4 regions of the Bacillus sp. 5w2 genome follow, and region 1 is predicted to be linked to each of the others. Evidence: riboswitches for the same ligand, from Rfam matches in the RefSeq annotation. Region 1 holds a riboswitch; each other region holds the start of a gene.
What was found. Region 1 has a riboswitch for S-adenosylmethionine ahead of ACXY7N_RS14955 (methionine ABC transporter ATP-binding protein). Riboswitches for the same ligand answer to the same signal wherever they lie in the genome.
Positions count from the first base shown of each region.

Region 2: it holds a riboswitch for S-adenosylmethionine, as region 1 does, so the genes downstream of both, ACXY7N_RS06025 (Na+/H+ antiporter NhaC family protein) here and ACXY7N_RS14955 (methionine ABC transporter ATP-binding protein) in region 1, are expected to answer to the same signal.
Region 3: it holds a riboswitch for S-adenosylmethionine, as region 1 does, so the genes downstream of both, ACXY7N_RS15570 (LLM class flavin-dependent oxidoreductase) here and ACXY7N_RS14955 (methionine ABC transporter ATP-binding protein) in region 1, are expected to answer to the same signal.
Region 4: it holds a riboswitch for S-adenosylmethionine, as region 1 does, so the genes downstream of both, mtnK (S-methyl-5-thioribose kinase) here and ACXY7N_RS14955 (methionine ABC transporter ATP-binding protein) in region 1, are expected to answer to the same signal.

Region 1 covers NZ_JBTIWT010000007.1:177,631-183,752, reverse strand. The annotation lists gene ACXY7N_RS14980 (CamS family sex pheromone protein) at 1-102, shown strand, start outside; gene ACXY7N_RS14975 (TSUP family transporter) at 198-968, shown strand; gene pruA (L-glutamate gamma-semialdehyde dehydrogenase) at 1,122-2,669, shown strand; gene ACXY7N_RS14965 (hypothetical protein) at 3,085-3,222, shown strand; gene ACXY7N_RS14960 (cysteine hydrolase family protein) at 3,763-4,326, opposite strand; SAM riboswitch class I at 4,569-4,675, shown strand; gene ACXY7N_RS14955 (methionine ABC transporter ATP-binding protein) at 4,799-5,818, shown strand; gene ACXY7N_RS14950 (methionine ABC transporter permease) at 5,808-6,122, shown strand, end outside.
Region 2 covers NZ_JBTIWT010000002.1:330,175-336,296, reverse strand. The annotation lists gene ACXY7N_RS06025 (Na+/H+ antiporter NhaC family protein) at 45-1,361, opposite strand; SAM riboswitch class I at 1,456-1,561, opposite strand; gene ACXY7N_RS06020 (ribonuclease FAU-1 family protein) at 1,682-2,200, opposite strand; gene gltP (glutamate/aspartate:proton symporter GltP) at 2,269-3,543, opposite strand; gene ACXY7N_RS06010 (murein hydrolase activator EnvC family protein) at 4,040-5,311, shown strand; gene ACXY7N_RS06005 (hypothetical protein) at 5,413-5,574, shown strand; gene ACXY7N_RS06000 (sodium-dependent transporter) at 5,605-6,122, opposite strand, start outside.
Region 3 covers NZ_JBTIWT010000008.1:82,200-88,321, reverse strand. The annotation lists gene ACXY7N_RS15590 (LCI fold-containing protein) at 299-580, shown strand; gene ACXY7N_RS15585 (response regulator aspartate phosphatase) at 1,354-2,463, shown strand; gene ACXY7N_RS15580 (Phr family secreted Rap phosphatase inhibitor) at 2,460-2,597, shown strand; gene ACXY7N_RS15575 (hypothetical protein) at 2,856-3,062, opposite strand; SAM riboswitch class I at 3,304-3,410, shown strand; gene ACXY7N_RS15570 (LLM class flavin-dependent oxidoreductase) at 3,493-4,551, shown strand; gene ACXY7N_RS15565 (ATP-grasp domain-containing protein) at 4,544-5,500, shown strand; partial or broken gene ACXY7N_RS15560 (DAK2 domain-containing protein) at 5,562-5,831, shown strand; gene ACXY7N_RS15555 (FMN-dependent NADH-azoreductase) at 5,906-6,122, opposite strand, start outside.
Region 4 covers NZ_JBTIWT010000003.1:350,001-356,122, reverse strand. The annotation lists gene ACXY7N_RS09205 (pyridoxal phosphate-dependent aminotransferase) at 1-140, opposite strand, end outside; gene ACXY7N_RS09200 (carbon-nitrogen family hydrolase) at 155-1,018, shown strand; SAM riboswitch class I at 1,090-1,231, shown strand; gene mtnK (S-methyl-5-thioribose kinase) at 1,321-2,502, shown strand; gene mtnA (S-methyl-5-thioribose-1-phosphate isomerase) at 2,499-3,554, shown strand; gene ACXY7N_RS09185 (YvrJ family protein) at 3,629-3,790, shown strand; gene ACXY7N_RS09180 (3-hydroxybutyrate dehydrogenase) at 3,923-4,699, opposite strand; gene ACXY7N_RS09175 (PadR family transcriptional regulator) at 4,895-5,227, shown strand; gene ACXY7N_RS09170 (DUF1129 domain-containing protein) at 5,227-5,991, shown strand; gene ACXY7N_RS09165 (DUF1129 domain-containing protein) at 6,008-6,122, shown strand, end outside.

The sequences.
Region 1 (6,122 bases):
TATATGAAAGTACAAGTAACGATTAAATCTGTAGAACGCCCAGAAGCGATTATTATACGTGAAGCGAAGCAAGATGAACCATTTGTGAAAATTTTAGATTAAATAGGAGGGCTGTTCCTTTATGGAACGGCTTTTTTTCTTGAAGAATTTTGTTATAATTTAAAATGTTATAAATAATGGGGTAAGGGGTAAAGCACATGGACGAATTGAGTTTTCAAGTCATTATTTTATTAATTGCATTCGGATTTTTAGCAGCTTTTATTGATTCAGTTGTTGGCGGTGGAGGATTAATTTCGCTTCCAGCACTTATGTTTGTTGGTTTACCACCAGCTTCGGCAATTGCAACGAATAAATTAGCTGCAACGATGGGGACGTTTACGAGTGCGATTTATTTTATTCGATCGGGAAAGGTCGATTTTAAAATTGTAGGAAAGTTAATCCCGTTAACTGTTATAGGAGCAGTCGCAGGTGCTTTAGTAGTAAAGTTTATTCCGCCGGATATTTTACGTCCGTTAGTACTTGTAATGTTGGTGTTTATTGCCATTTATATTATTGCGAAAAAGGATTGGGGAAGTGTATCTACCTATAAGAAGATGACGAAAAGAAAAACATTAATATTTTTCTTTGTTATTTTAATGATAGGGTTTTACGATGGATTTTTTGGACCAGGGACAGGATCCTTTTTAATTTTTGCATTTTTATTAATTGGTTTGGATTTTATTCAAGCGGCAGCATCTGGAAAACTTTTGAACTTTGTTAGTAATATCGTATCTTTAATTACTTTTTTATTTTTAGACGTAATTCATTTTGAATACGGTATTATTATGGGATTATCGATGATTTTGGGCGCTTATTTTGGATCGAAGTTTGCAGTTCAAAAAGGTGTTGGATATGTAAGGACTTTATTTTTATTAGTAACTATTTTATTAATCGGAAAAAACATTTTGGAATATACTCATATTTTTTAGAGTTATACGTATGTATAACTCTATTTTTTTATTATATTTTAAAAATTAATTAATTTTTAAAATATAAGTCTAGGAATATTTGAATAAATCTAAATTATCGTGTAGAATAATGTTGTAAAATGTAAACGTTTTTCTAAGGGGAGGCTAAAAAGAATGGTAGTAGCATACAAACATGAGCCATTTACAGATTTTTCAGTAGAGGCTAACAAATTAGCGTTTGAAGAAGGTTTAAAGAAAGTAGAATCTTATCTTGGACAAGACTATCCATTAATTATTGGGGGAGAAAAGATCACTACAGAAGACAAAATTGTTTCTGTAAACCCTGCAAATAAAGAGGAACTTGTTGGTCGCGTTTCAAAAGCAAGCCGTGAGTTAGCTGAAAAAGCAATGCAAGTAGCGGATGAAACATTCCAAACTTGGAGAAAGTCAAAACCAGAAATGCGTGCAGACATTTTATTCCGTGCTGCAGCAATCGTTCGTCGCAGAAAACATGAATTCTCTGCTATTCTTGTAAAAGAAGCAGGTAAACCATGGAATGAGGCAGATGCTGATACAGCAGAAGCAATCGACTTTATGGAATATTATGGTCGTCAAATGTTAAAATTAAAAGACGGAATTCCAGTAGAAAGCCGTCCAATTGAATATAATCGTTTCTCTTACATTCCACTAGGAGTAGGTGTTATCATTTCTCCTTGGAACTTCCCATTCGCAATTATGGCAGGTATGACAACAGCTGCTTTAGTTTCTGGTAACACAGTATTACTAAAACCAGCTAGTACAACTCCTGTAGTAGCAGCGAAATTCATGGAAGTATTAGAAGAAGCTGGCTTACCAGCTGGCGTAGTAAACTTCGTTCCAGGTAATGGTTCTGAAGTTGGTGACTACTTAGTAGATCACCCTCGTACACGTTTCGTGAGCTTCACTGGATCTCGTGATGTAGGTATCCGTATTTATGAGCGTGCAGCGAAAGTAAACCCAGGACAAATTTGGTTAAAACGCGTTATCGCTGAAATGGGTGGTAAAGATACAATCGTTGTTGATAAAGAAGCAGATCTTGAATTAGCAGCTAAATCTATCGTTGCATCAGCATTCGGATTCTCAGGACAAAAATGTTCTGCATGTTCTCGTGCAGTAATCCATGAAGATGTATACGATCACGTATTAAATCGTGCGGTTGAATTAACGAAAGAATTAACAGTAGCTAACCCAGCTGTATTAGGTACAAACATGGGTCCTGTTAATGACCAAGCTGCATTCGATAAAGTAATGAGCTATGTTGCAATTGGTAAAGAAGAAGGTAGAATCTTAACAGGTGGCGAAGGAGACGATTCTAAAGGCTGGTTCATCCAACCAACAATCGTTGCTGACGTTGCAGAAGATGCTCGCTTAATGAAAGAAGAAATCTTTGGACCAGTAGTAGCATTCTGTAAAGCAAAAGACTTTGATCATGCACTTGCAATTGCAAACAATACAGAATACGGTTTAACAGGTGCTGTTGTTACTAACAACCGTGACCATATTGAAAAAGCACGTGAAGAATTCCATGTGGGTAACTTATACTTCAACCGTGGATGTACTGGTGCAATCGTAGGTTACCAACCATTCGGTGGCTTTAACATGTCTGGTACAGACTCTAAAGCTGGTGGCCCTGATTACTTAGCACTTCACATGCAAGCAAAAACTACTTCTGAAACTTTATAAGAAATAGTAGAAGAGATCTTCGCAGTCTGCGAAGATCTCTTTTTTTTGAAAAAATTTCTATATGTGGTTTAAAGCATGAATGGGTCTACAAATTAATTATATATATTGTCTATTTTATATACGCTTTTTCATTTTCCACTAAGCTAAAATAAAATTAATAAACAATAAATTCTCTAAAGAACTAAAAACCAACCATAGATTGTCCAAAAAATTTTAATACCAATAGGCTTTACTCTATTGAGATTGTGAAGTTTCCTGCTTAAACTAACGGGGCAGATTAGTTGAATAAAATCATATTCGGATTAAGATAGATATAAGTAGAAAAACTAATAAATAAGGTTTACTTCAGTAAAATAAGGTATATTATATTTGTTGAATAGATTCTCTTTAAAGACAAGAAAAGTAGGTGAACAAAGTGGGAAAATATCAATTGGATTACAAAAGTCAGGTAGCTGTGGCAAAGTTTCATGAAAAACAGACGCCTGCCAAATTTGATAAAAAGCAGCAAATTGAAAAATTGCGTGCAGAGTATTTGAAAAAGAAGCAAAAATAAACAGATAAATAATATGTTACGTTTTTGATTACGTTTTCCCTGATTTTTTGTATATGGTGTAAACAAACACAAGAAAATAGGTAAGTTATTCATCGTTCAAATATATATAAATTAGTAGTTTTTATTCCATTGCTACACATAACTCTGTTTTTGATTAAACGTTATTTTAAAGATACAACAAAACCAACGAATAATAGAGCTTATATCGAAAAGTAAATGGCCATTGAAAATATAGGATTTATTTTTCAATGGCCATTTATGGTTATATATTTAACGTTTTGGACAATGTATGCTTTAACTTACCCTATAATAGGGGAAGCTAATTCATTTGAACCGAAAGTGATTTCCATATATTACTATTTGGTGATTAGAACTAGCTAAACCCTATTAATATCAGGATAAACATGTAAATAGAAACAAATCAACGAGAAAAGTTGACTTATTAGTCACATTTTTTAGTATTCATTTTAAGGATTTCCTGTATAATACAATTTGAAAGAAAATCTATGGTTTGACAAGAAACACTCTTTTCGGTTTTGCTCACTGAAGGGAGTGTTTTTTTGTAGCCAAAAACTCCTCTGTACTCATTACATTTGCATATACTCCATTTAAACTAGCTAAAATTGTGTTATGAATATAAACGGCTGGTATAGTAGCACTCTTAAAGGAAAGATCTTTTGTAGCACAAGCATCATGTATAACGGTACATGGAAAGCCGAAATCAAAAGCAGCCCTTACAGTAGCATCAATACACATATGAGTCATCATCCCGCATATGACGACGTGCTCAATGTCTAAACGTTGTAATTGTTCTAGAAGATCGGTTTCGCGAAAACTATTTGGATAATGTTTGAGTATAACGGTTTCTTCTCTAAGTGGGCGTACGCTTTCATGAATATGTACACCCTCTGTATTTGGTAGGAAAAAAGTAGCGTCATCTTTTATTGCTACATGTTGGATATGAAAAATAGGTTCGTTTTTCGTTCTAAAGAATTGTAGCAGCTGGCTAGCATATTCGCTTGCTTCTACTGGATTACGCAATTCCATCTTTCCATTCGGAAAATAATCATTTTGAATATCAACGAGTAAAAGAGCTGTTTTCATATATTTATCTTCCTCCGATTTCATATTCAAATAATGGTATTCAATGTATAGAGAGGATTCTCCTTTTAAAAAATATGAAGGAGGAGAATTTTACATAACTTTAAAAATTACTATTTGTATTGTGATTTTTTATTTAAAAATTTTAATAGAGAAATAATTAATATTTTTCTAAAAAATGTATTGACTCTTATTATTCTGAGTTCTATAATGAGAATTAATTAAACGACAATTAAATCGATACATTCTTATCCAGAGAGGTGGAGGGACTGGCCCTACGATACCTCAGCAACGGGTTTTTTAATACCGTGCTAACTCCAGCAAGCCTTATAAAAGGCTTGGAAGATGAGAAGATGTGAACGAGTACATATAAGTGCTCTCCTTCTTATCTTTATGGTTGATAAGAAGGAGAGCACTTTTTATTTTACCTCGAAAGCTCTACTTCAAGTTTTTACAGCATATAGGAGGGGAAAAAATGATTTCTTTTAACAATGTAAGTAAAGTATATGAATCAGGTGGGCAATCTGTTCATGCGGTGGAGGATGTAACGTTATCAGTTGAGAAGGGCGAAATTTTCGGCATTATCGGTTTTAGTGGCGCTGGAAAGAGTACGTTATTACGCCTAGTAAATATGTTAGAGAGACCAACGGCAGGAACGATTTCAATAGATGATAAAGATATTACATCCTTATCGACGAAAGAATTACGGAAGCTAAGACAAAGAATCGGGATGATTTTTCAAAGTTTTAATTTATTTAATTCAAGAACAGTGTTTGGGAATATTGCTTATCCATTAAAATTAGCGAAAGTACCAAAGAATGAGATAAAAGAAAGAGTAAATGAACTGCTGAAGTTTGTAGGATTAGAAGATAAAGCAAACTATTATCCAGAGCAACTATCAGGCGGACAAAAGCAGCGTGTTGGTATTGCAAGAGCACTTGCAACATCGCCAGACATTCTTATATGTGATGAGGCAACATCAGCTTTAGATCCAGAAACAACGACAGAAATTTTGAACTTATTAAAGAAAGTAAATCGAGAATACAATGTAACAATTCTTCTTATTACACATGAAATGCATGTTGTGAAAGAAATTTGTCACCGTGTAGCTGTAATGGAGAAGGGAAAGGTTATTGAAGAAGGAAAACTGTTTGACGTTTTCACACAACCAAAAACAAAGACAACTCAAAACTTTGTACGCTCTATTATTAATGATCATTTACCGGAAAGTGTTCTAGGGAAAATTCAAAATGGTGGACAGATTTATCGCTTAACATTTACTGGTGAAGAGACAGGGCAGCCAGTACTATCATATATCGCGAAAAACTATAACGTCGATGTAAACGTACTGTACGGAAATATTATTGAACTTCAAAATGTGCTATTTGGAAATCTACTTGTGGAACTGCAAGGTGAGCAGAAAGAAATTCAAAAAGCATTACAACATCTAAGACTGCAAGTGCAGCTGAAGGAGGTAGAAGCTCATGCGAGTTGATTGGAGTATATTTTGGCCACGCATAGTAGATGCGACGGGGGATACCCTCTTAATGGTAATTGTAACCCTTATATTTGCTACAATTCTTGGTATACCTCTAGGTTTACTGTTATATGTAACGAGAAAAGGAAACTTTTTAGAAAATAAATGGGTCTTTTCTATTCTTAATATCATTATTAATACAATTCGCCCGGTTCCATTCATCATCTTCTTAGTAGCTTTAAGCCCACTAACAAGAAGCGTTATTGGAACGACGATTGGAACAGCAGCAGCAATTTTCCCAATGACGTTAGTCGCTTCGATT
Region 2 (6,122 bases), on a different contig from region 1:
AGCCGTACAGAGAATATTCTCTGTACGGCTTTCGTTACTATTCATTATGCTGTTTTATGATACTCTTTCTTTCCCGCTACTTTAGAAAACCTCGGGAAACCAATTAATATAGAAATGATTCCACATACTCCAACTAAGATTGGATAAAACGCATATGGCAACAATTCAATTGGAGATAACGCCGCAAATCCTGCTGCCGTTAACATTTGCGCACCATACGGAATTAATCCTTGCACACAACATGAGAAAAGATCTAATACACTCGCTGATTTACGAGGATCAATTTCATATTGATCTGCAATATTTTTCGCAAGTGGACCTGTAAAGATAATAGAAATTGTATTATTCGCTGTACACATATTCGTCATACTCACTAAGCCAGCAATACCAAACTCTGCTCCTTTTTTTGAACGAATGTTACGCGTTAAAATATTCATTAAATATTGAATGCCACCATTATATTGAATCAGTTCGACCATACCGCCAATTAAAATAGCTAGTAATACTAACTCCATCATACCGCCCATTCCAGTCGTTACACTTTTAAAGAAACTCTCTAACGTGTAACTTCCATCTAAAAGACCGATAACGCCAGATAGTACAGTTCCACCAGTTAACACGATAAGTACATTCCAACCAAGTAGCGCTGTAATAAGTACTCCTGCATAAGGTAAAATCTTTATCCAGTCAAAGCTATGCGCTTTAATCTGCGTATCGCTTCCTAAAGTGACGATTACTAAAAGTACAATTGTAATAATAGCTGCTGGTAATACAATTAAAAAGTTCGTTTTAAACTTATCTTTCATTTCTGTTCCTTGTGAACGTACAGCTGCGATTGTTGTATCTGAAATAAATGATAAATTATCACCAAACATCGCTCCGCCTACGACAGTAGCCATCGTAAGTGCAATTGAGATATCAGTTTGCCCACTAATACCTACAGCAATTGGTGCTAATGCAGCAATTGTTCCCATTGAAGTTCCCATCGCTAATGAAATAAATGCCCCTATAACAAAAATTCCAGCTACGATAAATCCTTGCGGTAAAATTGATAACGCTAAGTTAACTGTAGAATCAACGCCGCCCATCCCTTTTGCTGTTTCAGAAAACGCTCCCGCCAGTACAAAAATCAAAACCATAATCATAATATCTGGGTTCCCTGCACCTTTAGCAAATCGTTCCACTTTTACATTAAAACTTTCTTTACGATTCATTGCTAAAGCGACTCCTACAGCAATTGAAATCGCTACAAGTATCGGCAATTTATAGAAATCACCTGTAATAATTCCAGAACCAATAAATAGCGCCAAAAATATTCCAAGTGGTAATAAAGCCAAACCATTTCCTCTCGTTTCTTTCAAAGTACCATCTCTCCCTAGTTTCAACCTTTTTCTAATGAATAACAAAAGACCTCTTCCAATGAGAAGAGGTCTTATACATCTATAAGAAACACTCTTCTCATCTTTCAAGCACATGCTTGCTGGATTTGGCACAGCACTCTGAAATCGAGTCCGCTGCCGAGGCATCGTAGGGCCAGTCCCTCCGCCTCTCTTTATAAGAAGGTTTCATATTTATTTTTTAATAATAATTTCTTCCCTAACTTTACTCGCTTACAAAACAAAAGTCAATTATTTTTTGTATAGATTTTTTTGGTAATTATGCAAAAATTTGAATACAACAATCATTTTAACTTTTTGATTTCTTCTTCCAATATTGAAATCCAATAAAATTCACTATTCTTTATTGCAGCTATTATCCATTTCGTAGTGTACCAAGCTAACTCGTACTCTTCTTTTGTAACATCGCCACTTTTATAGGCATCCTCTAGCTCATCTTCATCTAGTACATACATCTTACCGTTCGGTAATAATACTACATCTAAATATAAATCATCAAAATACGGTAAACTACGTTCGTCTATTTCATATTCTTTCGCCACATCGATATAATATTGTACTAATTTTTTCTGATCATCTAACATAGCCGTAATCGCAAAGTTTTTCCCGTCTATGAAATATTGAATCCACGTATACTGATTGCCTGCAATACAAAGTTCTTTACCATCATATTCTTTACAACTTGGTTCTTTCACCTTTTTTATTTCCAGTATTCCTAGCATTCCCTCTTCTATTTGCTTAACCGTATAATCCTTCTCTATTAGTCGCTTCCACGAAGAACCGTCACCATATTTACGTTTCATTACGTCTACTCCTCTTCTATATACAGAAAAGCTCCCACATATTATGTGAGAGCTTGTTCATATTATAATTAAGCCGCTTGACCTTTTTCAGAAATCTCTTTCAAATAAGCTTGTCCTTTTTCAGCGTCATATTGACCTTCCCACTTAGACATAACTACAGCTGCTAAAGAGTTTCCTACAACGTTAACTGCTGTACGAGCCATATCTAAAATACGGTCAATACCAGCGATGAATGCTAAACCTTCAGGTGGAATACCTACTGTACCAAGTGTCGCTAATAATACAACGAATGATACGCCTGGTACACCTGCGATACCTTTTGATGTAACCATTAATACAAGTAATAATGTAATTTGTTGTGTAATAGATAAATCAATACCGTACATTTGTGCTAAGAAAATAGCCGCAATTGCTTGATATAAAGTTGATCCATCTAAGTTAAATGAATAACCTGTCGGAATAACGAAAGATGTAATTGCTTTCGGACAACCGAACTTCTCCATTTTCTCCATGATTTTCGGTAAAACTGTTTCTGAACTCGCTGTAGAATATGCTAAGATCAGCTCGTCTTTTAAAATCTTAAAGAATTGGAAAATGTTAATTCCAAATATTTTCGCTGTAAGTCCTAAGACAACTACGACGAAGAAGATCATTGCTCCATATACGACAATTAGTAATTTCCCTAATGGAATTAATGAAGCTAGACCGAATGTAGAAACTGTAACACCAATTAGTGCAAACACACCAAATGGTGCAAATTTCATAACTTGGTTTGTTACATAAAACATTGCATCAGCTACACCTTGGAAAAATTGAAGAACCGGTCTTCCTCTTTCACCAATTGCTGCTACACCTAAACCAAATAATACAGAGAAGAAGATAATAGCAAGCATATCTCCGTCAGCTAATGACTTCATAATGTTCGTTGGAACAATATTTACAAATGTATCTGCAAATGAATGACTTTGCACTTGCTCTGTCGTATGTGTATATTTCGAAATATCTGTCTTCGTTAACTGATCCATATTTACGCCTTTTCCTGGTTGGAAAATATTCGCAATTAATAGACCGACAATAATTGCAATTGTTGTAATAATTTCAAAATAAAGAATTGTTTTTCCGCCTAGTCGGCCTAGTTTTTTAACATCGCCAACACCAGCAACCCCAACAACAATACTTGCTACAACAATTGGTACAACGATCATTTTAATTAATCGGATGAAAATATCACCAATTGGTTGTAAATATTTCACAACCGCTGGATTATCAAAGAAAATCGCCCCAACTGCAATACCAAGCGCAAGTCCTATTAATATTTGCCATGCAAGTCCTATTCTTTTCATATTTGTTGTAACCCCCTCTTCGATGTGTCACTCTATCTCTCATTCTATCTCTATAAAAACATGAAATTAAGAGTATTACATATTATTCGACAATTCACTACATTTTGTCCCTGTTAAAAATCATAAATCAAAATTTTAAATCTGACAACAAAATAAGTTTGCCCGAACGCAAATAATTTTCTTGACAAAAACAAAACCCATGTCAGAAAACCTCACATGAGAACGATTCCTTATCAGTGTTTTATTGGATTCTCATCTAATATTTCACTATATAAAACAAACGTATTTTTCCCTTTATTTTACAACAAAAATTAAATAATACATCCTTTTTACATGAATTTTAAAAATCCATCTGCCGTGAAAATTATCGTTAAAAGACGATAATTTCCTACAAAACTTAGCAATTTTATAAAATTTTCTTTACATTATGGTTACAACGATAGACACCCTTCTTCTTATGATATATAACATTCATAGGGAAAGGAGCCAGACAACCATGAAAAAGAAATTTGCAGCGTTCAGTGTTTTAGCAGCAGGAACGATTTTTGTTTCTCCGTTTCTTTCACCCGCATACGCTGAAACGAATCAAGATAAATTATCTAATATTCAATCTGAATTAGAAGGAAAACAAAATGACTTACAAAATAAATCAGCCGAGAAAGAACAAATAGAAAAGGAAATTCAAGAATTACAAAAGAAAATCGACGACCTAACTACTTCTATTAATAAAAACGAAGCTGAATTAAACGATACAAAAAAAGAAATTAGTAAAACACAACAAGTAATCGCTGAAAAAAAGAAACATATAGAGCAATTACAAACAAACATAGATACGCGTCAGGAAGTTATTAAGCAACGTTTACAATCTATGCAAGAAAAACCTCGTACAAATATTATTACAGAGGTATTAACAAATTCTACAAACATTGCAGATCTTGTTGATAATATGTACTCTGTAAGTTTAATTTTAAACAATGATACAGATATTGTGAAAAAGCAGACAACTGACCAAAATGCTGTAGCAACTGAAAAAGAGGCTGTTGAGAAAAAAGAGCAACAATTAAAAGAATCCGAACAGAAATTAGTTCAAAAACAACAAGAGTTGCAAACGAATCAGCAACAGCAGCAAACCTTTATTAGTGATCTACATACGAAAGTAGCAAAAGTAGATTCAGAGATTGAAGGATTAGAAGAATCCAAAGGTATTTTAGAAAACCAGCGTCAAGCTGTTCAAAAAGCAATTGAAGAAGAAAAACGTGCCGAAGAGGCTCGTAAAGCTGAAGAAGCCCGCAAGGCAGAAGAAGCTCGTAAACAAGCTACTACATCTGCTCAAAAAGCTCAAGCAGCTCCAACACCACACGATACAAATATTGGCGGCTTTATTAAGCCAGCAGCTGGATCAAAAACTTCTGGGTTTGGCGTGCGCTCTATAGATAACCATAAAGGAATCGATATCGCAGCTTCAGGAACCGTACCAATTATTGCTGCTGCTGATGGCGTTGTTATTCGCTCAGAATTATCATCTAGTTACGGAAATGTTGTGTACTTATCTCACCGTATTAACGGAAAAACATACACAACAGTATACGCTCATATGAGTAGCCGTTCTGTATCTAATGGACAAACTGTAAAACAAGGAACTCAACTTGGATTTATGGGGAACACTGGTCAATCCTACGGACAGCATTTACACTTCGAACTTCACCTTGGAGAATGGAATGTCGGCAAAACAAACGCAGTTGATCCATCTCCTTATATCGGATTATAAAAAAACTCGGTGCATACCGAGTTTTTTTATTTCCACTTCACACACTATAGGCATTCCACATAGACTACAACTAAATGCCTATATTTTACGAGGTGAATCATATGAATACGCAATTACAACAAAAAATCGAAGAGGCTAGAGAAACTTATATTGGCCGGCTATTTACATTTGGTGGTTCAGCATTATTTTTAATCGGATCATTCGTAGCAGTCGTAACAGCCTATAAAGCATATAATCGTTTATTAAATACACCTACAGCATAATAAAAAGACGGAGATTTCTCCGTCTTTTTATTATGCAAACATTTTAAGTACGCCTATTGCATTTAAAAATACAATAATCACAGTTACTGGAATAACATAACGAAGCAAGAAGAACCAAATATTAAATAATGTTTTCCCTTTCGTTTCTGTAACTTCTAATTCTTTCATTAACATTTCTTTACTCATTTTATTTGGTACAAATAGCGAAATAGCTAGTACTCCTAACGGCAGCAATACATTACTTACCGAAAAATCGACGAAATCAAAGAATGTCTTACCAAATATTTTCACATCACTCATAATTCCAAATGATAATGCTGACGGGATTCCAACTGCAAAAATAAGAATACCAATTAATAACGATGCTGACGGACGCTTTTTCTCATTATCTTTCGCAACAGATGCTACTACAATTTCAAGCATAGAAATTGCAGAGGTTAACGTTGCAAAGAAGAATAAAACTAAAAACATAATGAAGAAAAATTGTCCAAATGGTATTTTCGCAAATACTGCTGGAAGGACGATAAACAGTAGTCCTGGTCCTTCAG
Region 3 (6,122 bases), on a different contig from region 1:
TTTTGAAAATAAAGAAAAGACGCCATTAGGCGCCTTCCTGTTAGGTAGATAAGACTTTAGTTTTCCAATCTAAAGAAATTTTGTATCAGCTCTTTGTGAGTATATCATAATATCCGATTGATTTATTATGCATTGTTACATAATTTTCTAACTCCCTCTATCTTCTATTTGATAAAATAAAATTCCAATATTACCAAAATTTAAATAAATATTTCTACATATTCAAGATATTTACATAAATTACAAAAGTGATACATTTAAGTTGTAAGCTATAAAAACTATTAAAGGGGGATTTATTATGTTCAAGAAATTAGTAGTAGGGCTATTGGCAACTGGTATTGTGTTAACAGGAGGAATTGGGGCAGCTTCAGCTGATACGCAAAAAGCTGTGAGCTCTCCAAAGCAAGCAACATGCTCAATTCCTTATGAGTATTCTAATGGTAAATTCAAAAGAACTCTTTATTACTCAAATGGAGTATATGCTAATAGTTTTAATGAAAATGTTTGTGGCGGGACGATTACGTGGTATTTAAAACATGTTCAAAATGGAGTTGCTTTTTACGAAGGTAATTTAAAATAGTAGATTCTTTGAACCTCATTTATTGAGGTTCTTTTATTTTTAGTTTTTAAACTGATTCTCCATAAAAAAAGACACCTAAAGGTGCCTTTCTCCGACTTGAACCACGCTCATTTAATATAAAACTATCGGTATTATCCCTTTGTTATACATGTAAACACATCCTATAAAACAGAATCGTCTATATACACCAGATTGTTAGTTTACAAAATACAAGAGATTTGAGATCAGTATTAGAGTGACGCCACACCTTCTGCAATGATTGATATGTTACGTCTTTCAAGAGAATCTGCTTTATAGAATGTATCCACAATTTATATTTTACTACATGTAATATTTATTTTGTGTAATTATTATAACTATGTATAATTGCATAAAGTTTATAAAAAAATGAGAGCATAATTTGGTATTGTGTAACAAAGATAAGACCCACCTACGGAAATAGGTGGGTCTTATCTTTATTGCTATCTCATTGCACAAAAGGGAATTTGTATCAAAATAATAGCATATTCTTAAAGTTCTTATATTGAGAAATAAAGAAAAGGGGCTTTCTTATGAAAGGATAGACTTTCATATTTCATCATTACCAATAATGAAGTGTTATTTTATATATAGAAACGAATAAGGGACAGAAAAAGTTATAAGTTTAAAGAGTTGAAATGGTGAAAATGTATTGAGAAATTTTTTTGAGGCAATAATATTCAGAAAATTAAATGTTTTATAGGTTTATTTTTGTTATTATGTTAGTAATCTATAGACAAAGGAGCAGGGGCTATATGAGTGTACACGTAATAAAAAAGGAAGAAATCACTTTACTTTTACATGATTGGTATCGAGAAATTCGTTCACAGAATTTCGTTAAGGCAAAGGAATTAAAACAAAGTATTGATACAAAAATTAATAGTATGGAAGAAGATCAAAAGAATACAGAGTTTTATTCACTTTTAGATTTTAGATTTAAAATGTTAAGTGCAGAGTTTTATCCCCATCAATCTGACATATCTAAGAATGATCTAAGAAAAATGAAGTTAGATGAAGTGCCATCAGATGAATCTTTATTATATTATTACCATTTCTTTAAGGCTTCTCATGCTACGGTAAACGGTGATTTTAAAGTGGCTGAAAAGCATTATGGAATAGCAGAATCTTTGTTGGAAAATATTCAGGATCCAATTGAAAAAGCAGAATTTAACTTTAAGCTATCCAGCTATTATTATCATGTTTGCCAGCCTATTTTAGTCATTCAATATGCAACTAGAGCAAGAAATATATTTGAAGGTCTGTACGGGTATAGTAGGAAGGTCGCAGCGTGTGACAATGTTCTGGGTTTAGCATGTGTAAAGCTAAATGAATTTGAACAGGCAGAAGTTTATTTTATGTCGTCTCTGGATATTTTGAAAAAGCAGAATGAAGAAGAGCTAATGTTACGAGTTCGACATAGCTTAGGGGTTATGTATGCAGAGCAAAACCTATCTGATTTAGCACTTCGTTATTTATCAGAAGTATCACAAAAAATCCCGAATCACTTTAGAGCGATTTTTTTGGAAGCTAGAGAGAATTTAAAGTTAGGGAAAACAAAGCTTGCAGCCTCTTTAATTGAAAAAGGTTTAGTAATCTGTAATGAACTAGAACAAAAAGAATATGAACATCATTTTACCATTCTAAAGGGAATGAATGAGAATGTTTCCGCTGAAGAATTAGAGTTAGCTATTTCTAAAGGAATTTCTTTCTTTAATGAAGTAGGTTTATGGCAATATGTCCAGGAATATGCTGAAAAATTAGCGGTTAAATATCATAAAGAAGGAAATTCAATAAAATCTAGTGAATACTTCTATTTAGGATATAAAGAAAAAGAAAAAGGTTTTCAGAAAGGGGCTTTAAAATGAAAAGAATCATAAGCAGTTCAATTGGATTAATAATTACGGTCATACTATTAAATGGAGTAAATGCTCCAACAGACCAATCAAAGGTTAATACAACAAACGTTATACAATATACGCATGGAGAGCCGTGGGGCTGATGGAATATTAAAGTATAAAGAGTTATTAGATCAAAGTGAAGAAAAAGTAATTATTAGGTATTAAATAGATGAAACGCTCAAATGAGCGTTTTTTTTTATTTTATAATCAGCTGATTTATTTTCATGTGTACCGCAGTAAAAACTTATTCCTGACTAAAAAAAGAGCCTCCACCGGAATGGTATTTGTATTAACTACAACCACATCTACCAAGAAAATTAGGTTTTTTTCCACATGAAGGACATCTCGATTCTAGTATTTTATTCTTCAAATATCTCCGGCTTCTCCACTCTAAATGATTTCACCTCACCACATTCTAAACAAAATGTAGTTAATAGTTTGGAACGTTTCCCCACTGAAAAGAGCCTACTAGAATCATCTTCACAAACATATGCATGATAAGCAAATCCAACTCTTCCTTCTTTAAATGTAGTAGAACCACAATTCTCGCATCGTATATTTTTCATGCTACTAACACCTCTTTTGCTGTATTTTTAAGATAGAAGTAAAGCAACTTGGTTATACATGATGTTTTCGACATGATACAACATAGCCCTTTATATATTCGCAATTAAAACAACATAATACCCCTATAATTATCTATAACAATATGTTTTTTTATATATCATTTAATGTTTATCGGAAAAATAAGTATTAAAGGATTGAATTTTATTATTCTGATGATTATAATAAATGGAAATCAAACAATTCTTATTTTGAGAAGTGGAGGGACGGGCCCTATGAAACTTCGGCAACCTCGTTTTAAACGAAAGGTGCCAAATCCTGCAGGTGAAAAAACACCTGAAAGATAAGAGCGGTTCACTTAGTCAAGAAGGCTACTCTTATTTCGATAAGAGTAGTTTTTTTTATGGCTAAAAGATAAAGGGGGAATAGGTAGTGGAGTACGGTTTTTGGTTACCGATTTTTGGGGGATGGCTTCGAAATGTAGATGATGAATCTATGCCGCCTACGTTTGAGTATGCAAAACAAACAGCGCAAGCGGCAGAACAATTAGGTTTTTCAATAACACTTATTGCAGAATTAAATTTAAATGATATAAAAGGTGTTTCAGCACCAAGTTTAGAGGCGTGGACAACTGCGGCAGCACTTGCAGCAGTGACAGATAAATTAGAGATTATGACAGCTGTAAGACCTGGATTCCACAATCCAGCAGTTACAGCGAAAATGGCAGCGAATATCGATCAATTAAGTAATGGTCGTTTTACATTGAATGTAGTTTCAGCATGGTGGGAAGAAGAAGCGAAACAGTACGGCGGAGTATTTACCGCGCACGATGAAAGATATGATCGTACAGAGGAATTTGTAACAGTTTTGAAGGGGCTTTGGAAGGAAGACGAGTTTTCTTATAAAGGGAACTTTTATGAGATTCAGCATACAAATTTAAGTCCAAAACCTGTGCAAAAACAAGGCATTAAGCTTTATGCAGGTGGTGAGAGTGAGCGAGGAAAAGAGGTCATTGTAAATCACGCGGATGCATATGTAATGCACGGTGGAACAGTGGAAGAAGTATCTGTGAAAATAGAAGATATGAAGAATCGTAGAAAGAAAGTTACAGAGAAGCCATTGCAGTCATTCGGGCTTGCGGCTTACGTCATTTGTCGTGATACAGAAGAAGAGGCAGTAGAGGAATGGAGACGCATAACGGATGTGAAAGACGATGCGTTAGGTTACGCGGGTTACCAAGACTTTATTAGTAAATCGCATTTGGAACAGCAAGTGAAGCTGAATGATTATTCCGTATCTAATCGTGGATTACGTCCTAATTTAATTGGAACACCAGAACAAATTGCAGAAAGGATACTCGCTTTTGAAAAAGTGGGTGTTACTTTATTACTTTTACAATTTTCGCCACAGCTTGAAGAGATGAAACGATTTTCTGAAAAAGTGATGCCATTAGTTGAAGCAAAAAGAAAGGAATTGATTACAAATGAGTAAAATTTACATATTACATGAGAATAAGGAATGGACGGATCATTTAGTGAAAAGGTTGGAAGAACTGGAGTTACCGTATGAGGAATGGTTTTTAAATGAAGGAACAATTACGTTAGAACAAGAACCTCCCCAAGGTGTTTTTTATAGCCGCATGAGTGCTTCTTCACATACGAGAGGTCATAGATATGCACCTGAGTTGACGGAAGGAGTTCTTGCTTGGTTAGAGGGATATGGGCGCACAGTATTTAATGGGTCTCGTGCATTACGTCTTGAAGTAAGTAAATTGAATCAATATGCAGCATTAAGAAATTTTGGTATACAAGTGCCGAAAACAATTGGTGCTGTTGGACGTGATCATATAGTAAAGGCAGCAAGGGAGTTAGGGGAAGTACCGTTCATTACAAAGCATAATCGTGCAGGGAAAGGCCTTGGCGTTCAACTATTTCATTCCATTGATGCTTTAGAGCAATATTTGGATAGTCCGGCGTTTGAAGAACCTATTGATGGAATTACTTTAATCCAGCAATATATTGAAGCGCCAGAACCATATATTACACGTTGTGAATTTGTAGGCGGTCAGTTTGTATATGCAGTTAAAGTAGATACATCAGAAGGATTCGAGCTTTGTCCAGCGGATGCATGCTCGATTCAAGATGCTTTCTGCCCAGTAGGAGAAGAGAGTAAGAAAGAAGCGTCAACAAAATTTGAAATTATACCGGACTTCCACGAGCCGATCATTGAACAGTACAAAGAATTTTTGAAAGAAAATGAGATTACCGTTGCTGGTATTGAATTTATTCGCAGTGCGGATGGAACAATTTATACGTATGATATTAATACAAATACAAACTATAATTCTGACGCAGAGTCTGTAGCGAATCAATTTGGTATGCTTGAACTTGCTACATTCCTTGGAAGAGAATTAGAAAAACAAGTAGAGGCAGTTAAATAATGTTGATTAAAAAATAAGGTTCTGGTGCAAATATAGGAAAAAAGAAGAGATAGCAGATTTTATAGGTGAAAGGTCATTCGGTAGAGGAGCGGTAGTTGGTTACAAAACACTTGTTGACGCACTTGCTCCATGTGTAGACTCTTGGTTAGCTAGCGCTTCAAGCGAAGAAGATATGAAAACTGCCTTTGAAAAAGGAGCAGAGTACACGAAAGAAAGGGTAGCTCGCATGGGCCGCGCCGGTACAGTTGGTGAAAGAAGCGTAGGATATCCAGATGCAGGTGCACATGCGCTTGGAGTTATCTTTACGGAGATTGCGGGTAGTTTGAAATAGGAATGAGAAGATCCCCTCTGCCTTAAGGTGGAGGGGTTCTTTATTTATACCCATCATTCTTCCAGTGAAAACTTTTATTTGTTAGCCAATCTAGAAGCAGCCTCTTCAACTTCTTTATACGCATTTTGCAATACTTCATTTGGATCTAGTACTGCTGTTCCTTGTGCACGAACGATTTGATAATCTTCAATACCAAGGAAGTTAAACATTGCTTTTAAATATTTATGAGAGTATTCCACTTCTGTATACCAATCATCATTTGTATAGATCCCTCCACTTGCTTGTATAACA
Region 4 (6,122 bases), on a different contig from region 1:
GTTGGTTGATCTGGATTACCTTGACCTAGATTAATAACATCGTGACCAGCTGCAACGACTTTGTTAACTTTTGCAACAAGTGAAGCGAAAAATTGTGTTGGCAATGATGTTACTATCTCAGAAGGTTGAAATAATTTCATACTTTCCACCTCTTTTGAAAGTTGTTACAATTCTAGTGACAAATGATATAATCTTTCCAGTATTTTGTAAAGAAAAAATTATGAATGGGGCTGACAAAATGAAAGTCGCATGTATTCAAATGGATATTGTCTTTGGAGATGTAGAAAAAAATATTGAGAACGCTAAAAGTAAAATAAGCGAAGCGATGAAGGAAAGACCAGATGTTATCGTCTTACCAGAACTATGGACAACAGGATATGATTTAACAAGACTTTCTGAAATTGCAGATAGGGATGGATTGCAAACGAAAGAAAAGCTGAAAGAATGGTCGAAGCAATATGGTGTACATATTGTCGGTGGGTCTATAGCGAAGCAAGCAGAGCAAGGTGTTACAAATACAATGTATGTAGTAAACAAGGAAGGAGAACTAGTCAATGAATATAGTAAAGTTCATTTATTTCAGCTTATGGATGAACATAAATATTTAATCGCTGGAAATAGTACAGGTGAATTTAAGCTAGATGATGTTGAGTGCGCCGGCACAATTTGTTATGACATTCGTTTCCCAGAGTGGATGCGTGTTCATACTGCTAAAGGTGCAAAGGTTTTATTTGTTGTAGCAGAATGGCCATTAGTTCGTTTAGCACATTGGCGTTTGTTATTGCAAGCAAGAGCAGTCGAAAATCAGTGTTATGTTGTTGCATGTAATAGGGCAGGAAAGGATCCGAATAATGAGTTTGCCGGTCATTCTTTAATTGTCGATCCTTGGGGCGAAGTTGTTGTGGAAGCGAATGAAGAAGAATCAATTTTATTTGGAGAGCTTACATTCGAGAAAATTAAAGAAGTACGCAAAGGAATTCCGGTTTTTGCAGATCGTCGTCCAGAATTATACAAATAAAATGTTGACAAGTGATTTTTATTCTTGGTATAGTCTTCAACATAAAGTTAAAAATTTAAAAAATTATACAACTCTTATCAAGAGCAGGTGGAGGGATTTGGCCCGATGAAGCCCAGCAACCGACCGTAATACCATTGTGAAATGGGGCGTTTATTTACGCCAAAAGGCACGGTGCTAATTCCAGCAGAAAGTTTACTTTCTGGCAGATAAGAGGGGAGAAGATAAACTTCAAACCTCTTTCTTAGTGGAAAGAGGTTTTTCTGTGTTAGAAAAACCTCTGAATTTAAAAGGGGGAGAAGACGATGGGATATTATTCATTAACTGAAAAAACAGCTATACAATATGCAAAAGAACACGGTTATTTTGAAAAGAAAGCAAATGTAGTTTGTCATGAAATTGGAGATGGAAATTTAAATTACGTGTTCAAATTAGATAATGGAGAGAAGTCTATTATATTAAAACAAGCATTGCCATATGCGAAAGTAGTTGGTGAGAGCTGGCCATTGTCTATAAAAAGAGCAACGATTGAAAGCAAGGCACTGCAAATCTTTGCGAAGTATGTACCAGATTATGTTCCGGTAGTGTACAGTCATGATGAAGAGTTAGCGGTAACAGTCATAGAAGACTTATCAAGGTTAACAATTACAAGAAGGGGATTGATAGGCGGAGAAGAGTACCCACTTTTATCTCAGCATATCGGTCGTTTTCTAGCACATGTTTTATTTTACACCTCAGATTTCGGTTTGCAGTCAGAAGAGAAAAGGGTACTAGAAGGTACATTTGTAAACCCAGACCTTTGTAAGATTACAGAAGATTTAGTGTTTACAGATCCGTTCGGTCATTACGATACGAATGATTATGAGCCGGAGTTACAACTAGCGGTTGATGAATTGTGGAGTGACAAAACTTTAAAGTTAAAAGTCGCGCAATATAAATATAAATTTTTAACGAGAAAAGAAGCGCTTATTCACGGTGATTTACATACTGGTAGTATTTTTTCATCACCTTCTGAAACGAAAGTGATTGATCCGGAATTTGCAACATATGGCCCATTTGGATTTGATCTTGGTCAATTTATTGCAAATCTATTATTAAATGCTCTATCTAGAGAAGAAGAACAGAGAAATTTGCTATTTTTCCATATAGAGAAGACGTGGAGTTATTTTGTAGAAACTTTTACGAGGTTATGGATTGGAGAAGGTGTAGAGGCATATACGAAAGAAAAGCAATGGCTACCAATTATTTTGCAAAATATTTTTACGGATGCTGTCGGATTTGCCGGATGTGAGCTTATCCGTAGAACAATTGGCTTAGCACATGTAGCTGATTTAGATGAAATAGCAAATAAAGAAGCGAGAATTCAAGCTAAGAAACAAGCGCTATCCTTAGGTAAAGAACTAATAAAATATGAATCTAAGAGTGCTGATATTCAACTGTTCCGAACATTATTTCAACAGACGGTTTCTGGAGGGATAAAAGCATGAGTACAATTGTTACTATTCCGAGGTCTGTCAGTTGGAAAGGGGATGCTATTGCAGTATTAAATCAAACAAAGTTGCCGCATAGCACAGAATATAACACATTAACGACGATTGAAGAGGTATGGAAGAGTATTGTCATGTTAGAAGTGCGAGGAGCACCTGCAATTGGAATTGTAGCTGCATTTGGCTTGGCGCTTGCATCCAAAAAATATAACACTGTACATATGGAAGAATTTCAAAAGAAGTTTAATAGAGATTGTAATTATTTAGGAACATCACGTCCGACAGCAGTCAATTTATTTTGGGCAATCGATCGTATGAGAGAATCTATTCAAGATATTACTACAATAAAAGAAGCACAAAAAATATTAGAAGAAGAAGCGCTTCTCATTCAGCAAGAAGATGAAGCGGTATGCCGGAGTATTGGAGAACATGCATTAACATGCTTTAAAGACGGGAATAATATTTTAACAATTTGTAACGCTGGCAGTATTGCAACTGCTAGATATGGTACTGCATTAGCACCGTTTTATATTGGGAAAGAAAAAGGTGTACATTTACATGCGTATGCGTGTGAAACGAGACCTGTTTTACAAGGCGGACGTTTAACGACCTGGGAATTAAAACAGGCAGCTATTGATGTAACACTTATTACAGATAATACGGCAGCGCATGCTATTCAAACGAAAGAAATAAACGCGATTATTGTAGGAGCGGACCGAATTGTTGCAAATGGAGATACAGCAAATAAAATCGGAACAATGAATTTAGCGATATTAGCAAAGTATTTCGATATCCCGTTCTACGTTGCAGCTCCGTTATCTACGTTTGATATTACGAAACAAACAGGTACAGAAATTGTTATTGAAGAAAGAGATGAAACAGAAGTTACGAAAATTTTGGGGAAACAAGTGGCGCCAATTGGAACTGATGTTTATAATCCTGCATTTGACGTAACACCGAATGAATTAATTACAGGTATTATTACTGAAAAAGGAATTATACGTGGGGATTATAAGCGAGAAATTGCATCATTGTTTGAAAAAACAAGCTAATACATAATAGCTTGTTTTTTTATGCCTAAATATGTTCTTTTCTCTTATTTATATAATGAAAGGAGGCGAAAAAGATGGAAGAGTGGATCAAAATGATAGGTAATGTAGGGTTTCCCATTGTTGTAACATTATATTTACTCCATCGAATTGAAAGTAAATTAGATGGGGTAATTGTTGCAATAGAAAAGTTGCCGCGGGAATTACTACAGTATGACGATCCTCGGGATAAAAAATAAGGTTTGCTCTTCGTGAGCAAACCTTATTTTTTATCCCGCATTAATGGGCAGTAAGACCCCACCTTAAACTTCAGTGAAAGCAAAGAAGTTAGGTGGGGGATAAAGAAAACCCCCACTCAATAAAGTTTCACTTTATTGAGCAGTATAACCACCATCGATAACGACAGCTTGTCCAGTTATCCCTTTAGCTTTTTCACTTGCTAAAAACATAGCATAATCCGCGATTTCTTGTACTTGTAATAAGCGTTTTTGTGGTACAAGTGGATAAATGACATCTTCTAAAACATTTTCAAGTGGTACATTTCGTGTAGTAGCTAAATCTTGTAGTTGATTACGCACAAGAGGGGTATCGACGTAACCAGGACAAAGAGCATTTACAGTAATACCGTGAGTAGCGCCTTCTAAAGCGGCAACTTTTGTTAATCCAATTACGCCATGTTTCGCGCTATTGTAGGCAGCTTTTCCAGCGAATCCAACGAGGCCATTAATGGAAGCTACATTAATAATACGACCATATTTTTGCTTTTTCATAATCGGGAAAGCATGCTTAATTGCGATAAAAGGGGCGATTTGCATAATTTTAATAAGTAGTTCGAACTTTTCGGTTGGAAAATCTTCAATTGGTGACACGTGTTGCATTCCTGCGTTGTTAATTAATATATCTAATGAACCGAAATGATTAATTGTTTGAGAAATTGCAGCTGTAACTACTTCTTCAGATGTAACATCACATTTTAAACCGATAGCTTGATAGCCTTCTTTTTGTAATTGGTTAGCAGCTTCTATTGCACGTTCTTCAAGACGATCGGTAATAACAACTTTTGCACCTTCTTTTGCAAAAGCGTTTCCCATTTCATAACCAATACCACTTGCAGCACCTGTTAAAAAAACAACTCGATTCGTAACCATGGTGAAAAACATCCTTTCGTAATAAAGTTCTCATATTGCTCTATTTAGAGAGTGGATAATAAAAATCCTGCAAAGATTTGGAAAAATATCGCTAGCTATCTTGCTTTACAAAATAGTCCTTGCTATACTATTTTGTAAAGCAAGATACTTACGCTTGTCTATCTTGTAAAACAAGATAGTGGGAGGATTTGAGTTATGTCGACAAGTCAAATGCTGAAAGGGATTTTAGAAGGATGCTTACTTGCTATTATTTCTGAAGGTGAAATATACGGTTATGAAATGAGTGAAAAGCTAGCGAAGTATGGCTTTACCATGGCAAGTGAAGGAAGTATTTATCCGTTATTAATACGAATGCAAAAGGAAGGATTAATAACAAGTGTAATGAAGGAATCTCCATCTGGACCAAAGCGAAAATACTATACATTAACAGAAAAAGGCGAGGAAGCACTTAATGAATTTATGGATCGCTGGGAAGCGATGCAAAGTAGTGTAGAGCGTCTACTTGAGGGGAAGGGGAGAGAAAAATAATGCTATCCAGTGAAGCACGAAAGTTTTTATTAGATATGAGATTATTTTTAGCGGCAAAGAGTGTGAAAGAAAGTGACATCGAAAGCTTTATCGAAGACGCAGAACTTCATTTAATAGAAGGTGAGAGTGATGGGAAAAGCGTAGAAGAAATTTTCGGAAGCTCACCGAAAGAATATGCAAATGAACTTGTAAAAGTAATGGAAAGGGATAGACAGGAAACGTGGAAGCAAATTGGATTTACGGTAATGAATATCGTGTCGTTTTGGATTATTGCTTCCATCTTAATAGTGAATAACGGAGTTTTACAAATTTCACTTATTCAGTGCATTGGCTATAGTTTTACATTGATCGTAGCTGTAATGGGTCCTAATTTTCTACTTCGGAAAATGACCTTCGTAACAAGATTTACAAAAACATGGTTTTCTATGTGGTCTTTAGTCATGATTGCGCCAATGTTTTTAATAGGAGCTGTTAGTATATTAGATGTGATATATCCTACAAAAATGCTCACATTCACCGAAATGCAAAGTTATATATTAGCTGGAGGTATTTTTATTATCACAGTAGCGATAAATATGTATGTTGAAGGATGGTTTAAAAACTTATATTTAATTATTCCACTTTCTATTATGTTAGTGTTTAAAACATTTACATCTGAAGATCTCGTGCCAATGTTATTTCAAATTATATGTTTATATGGAAGTTTATTTATTTTAATTTTCCTTGAAATTATGATGAAGACGAATAGAAGAGAAACTGTTTAATAAGGGAGGGATTATTATGAAGATTTCTAAAGAAGGGGAAAAGTTTTTAATTGATACGAAAGTGTATTTAATAACAAAGGGAATGAAAGAAGAAGATGTGGATGCCTTTATAGAAGATGCAGAGCTTCATT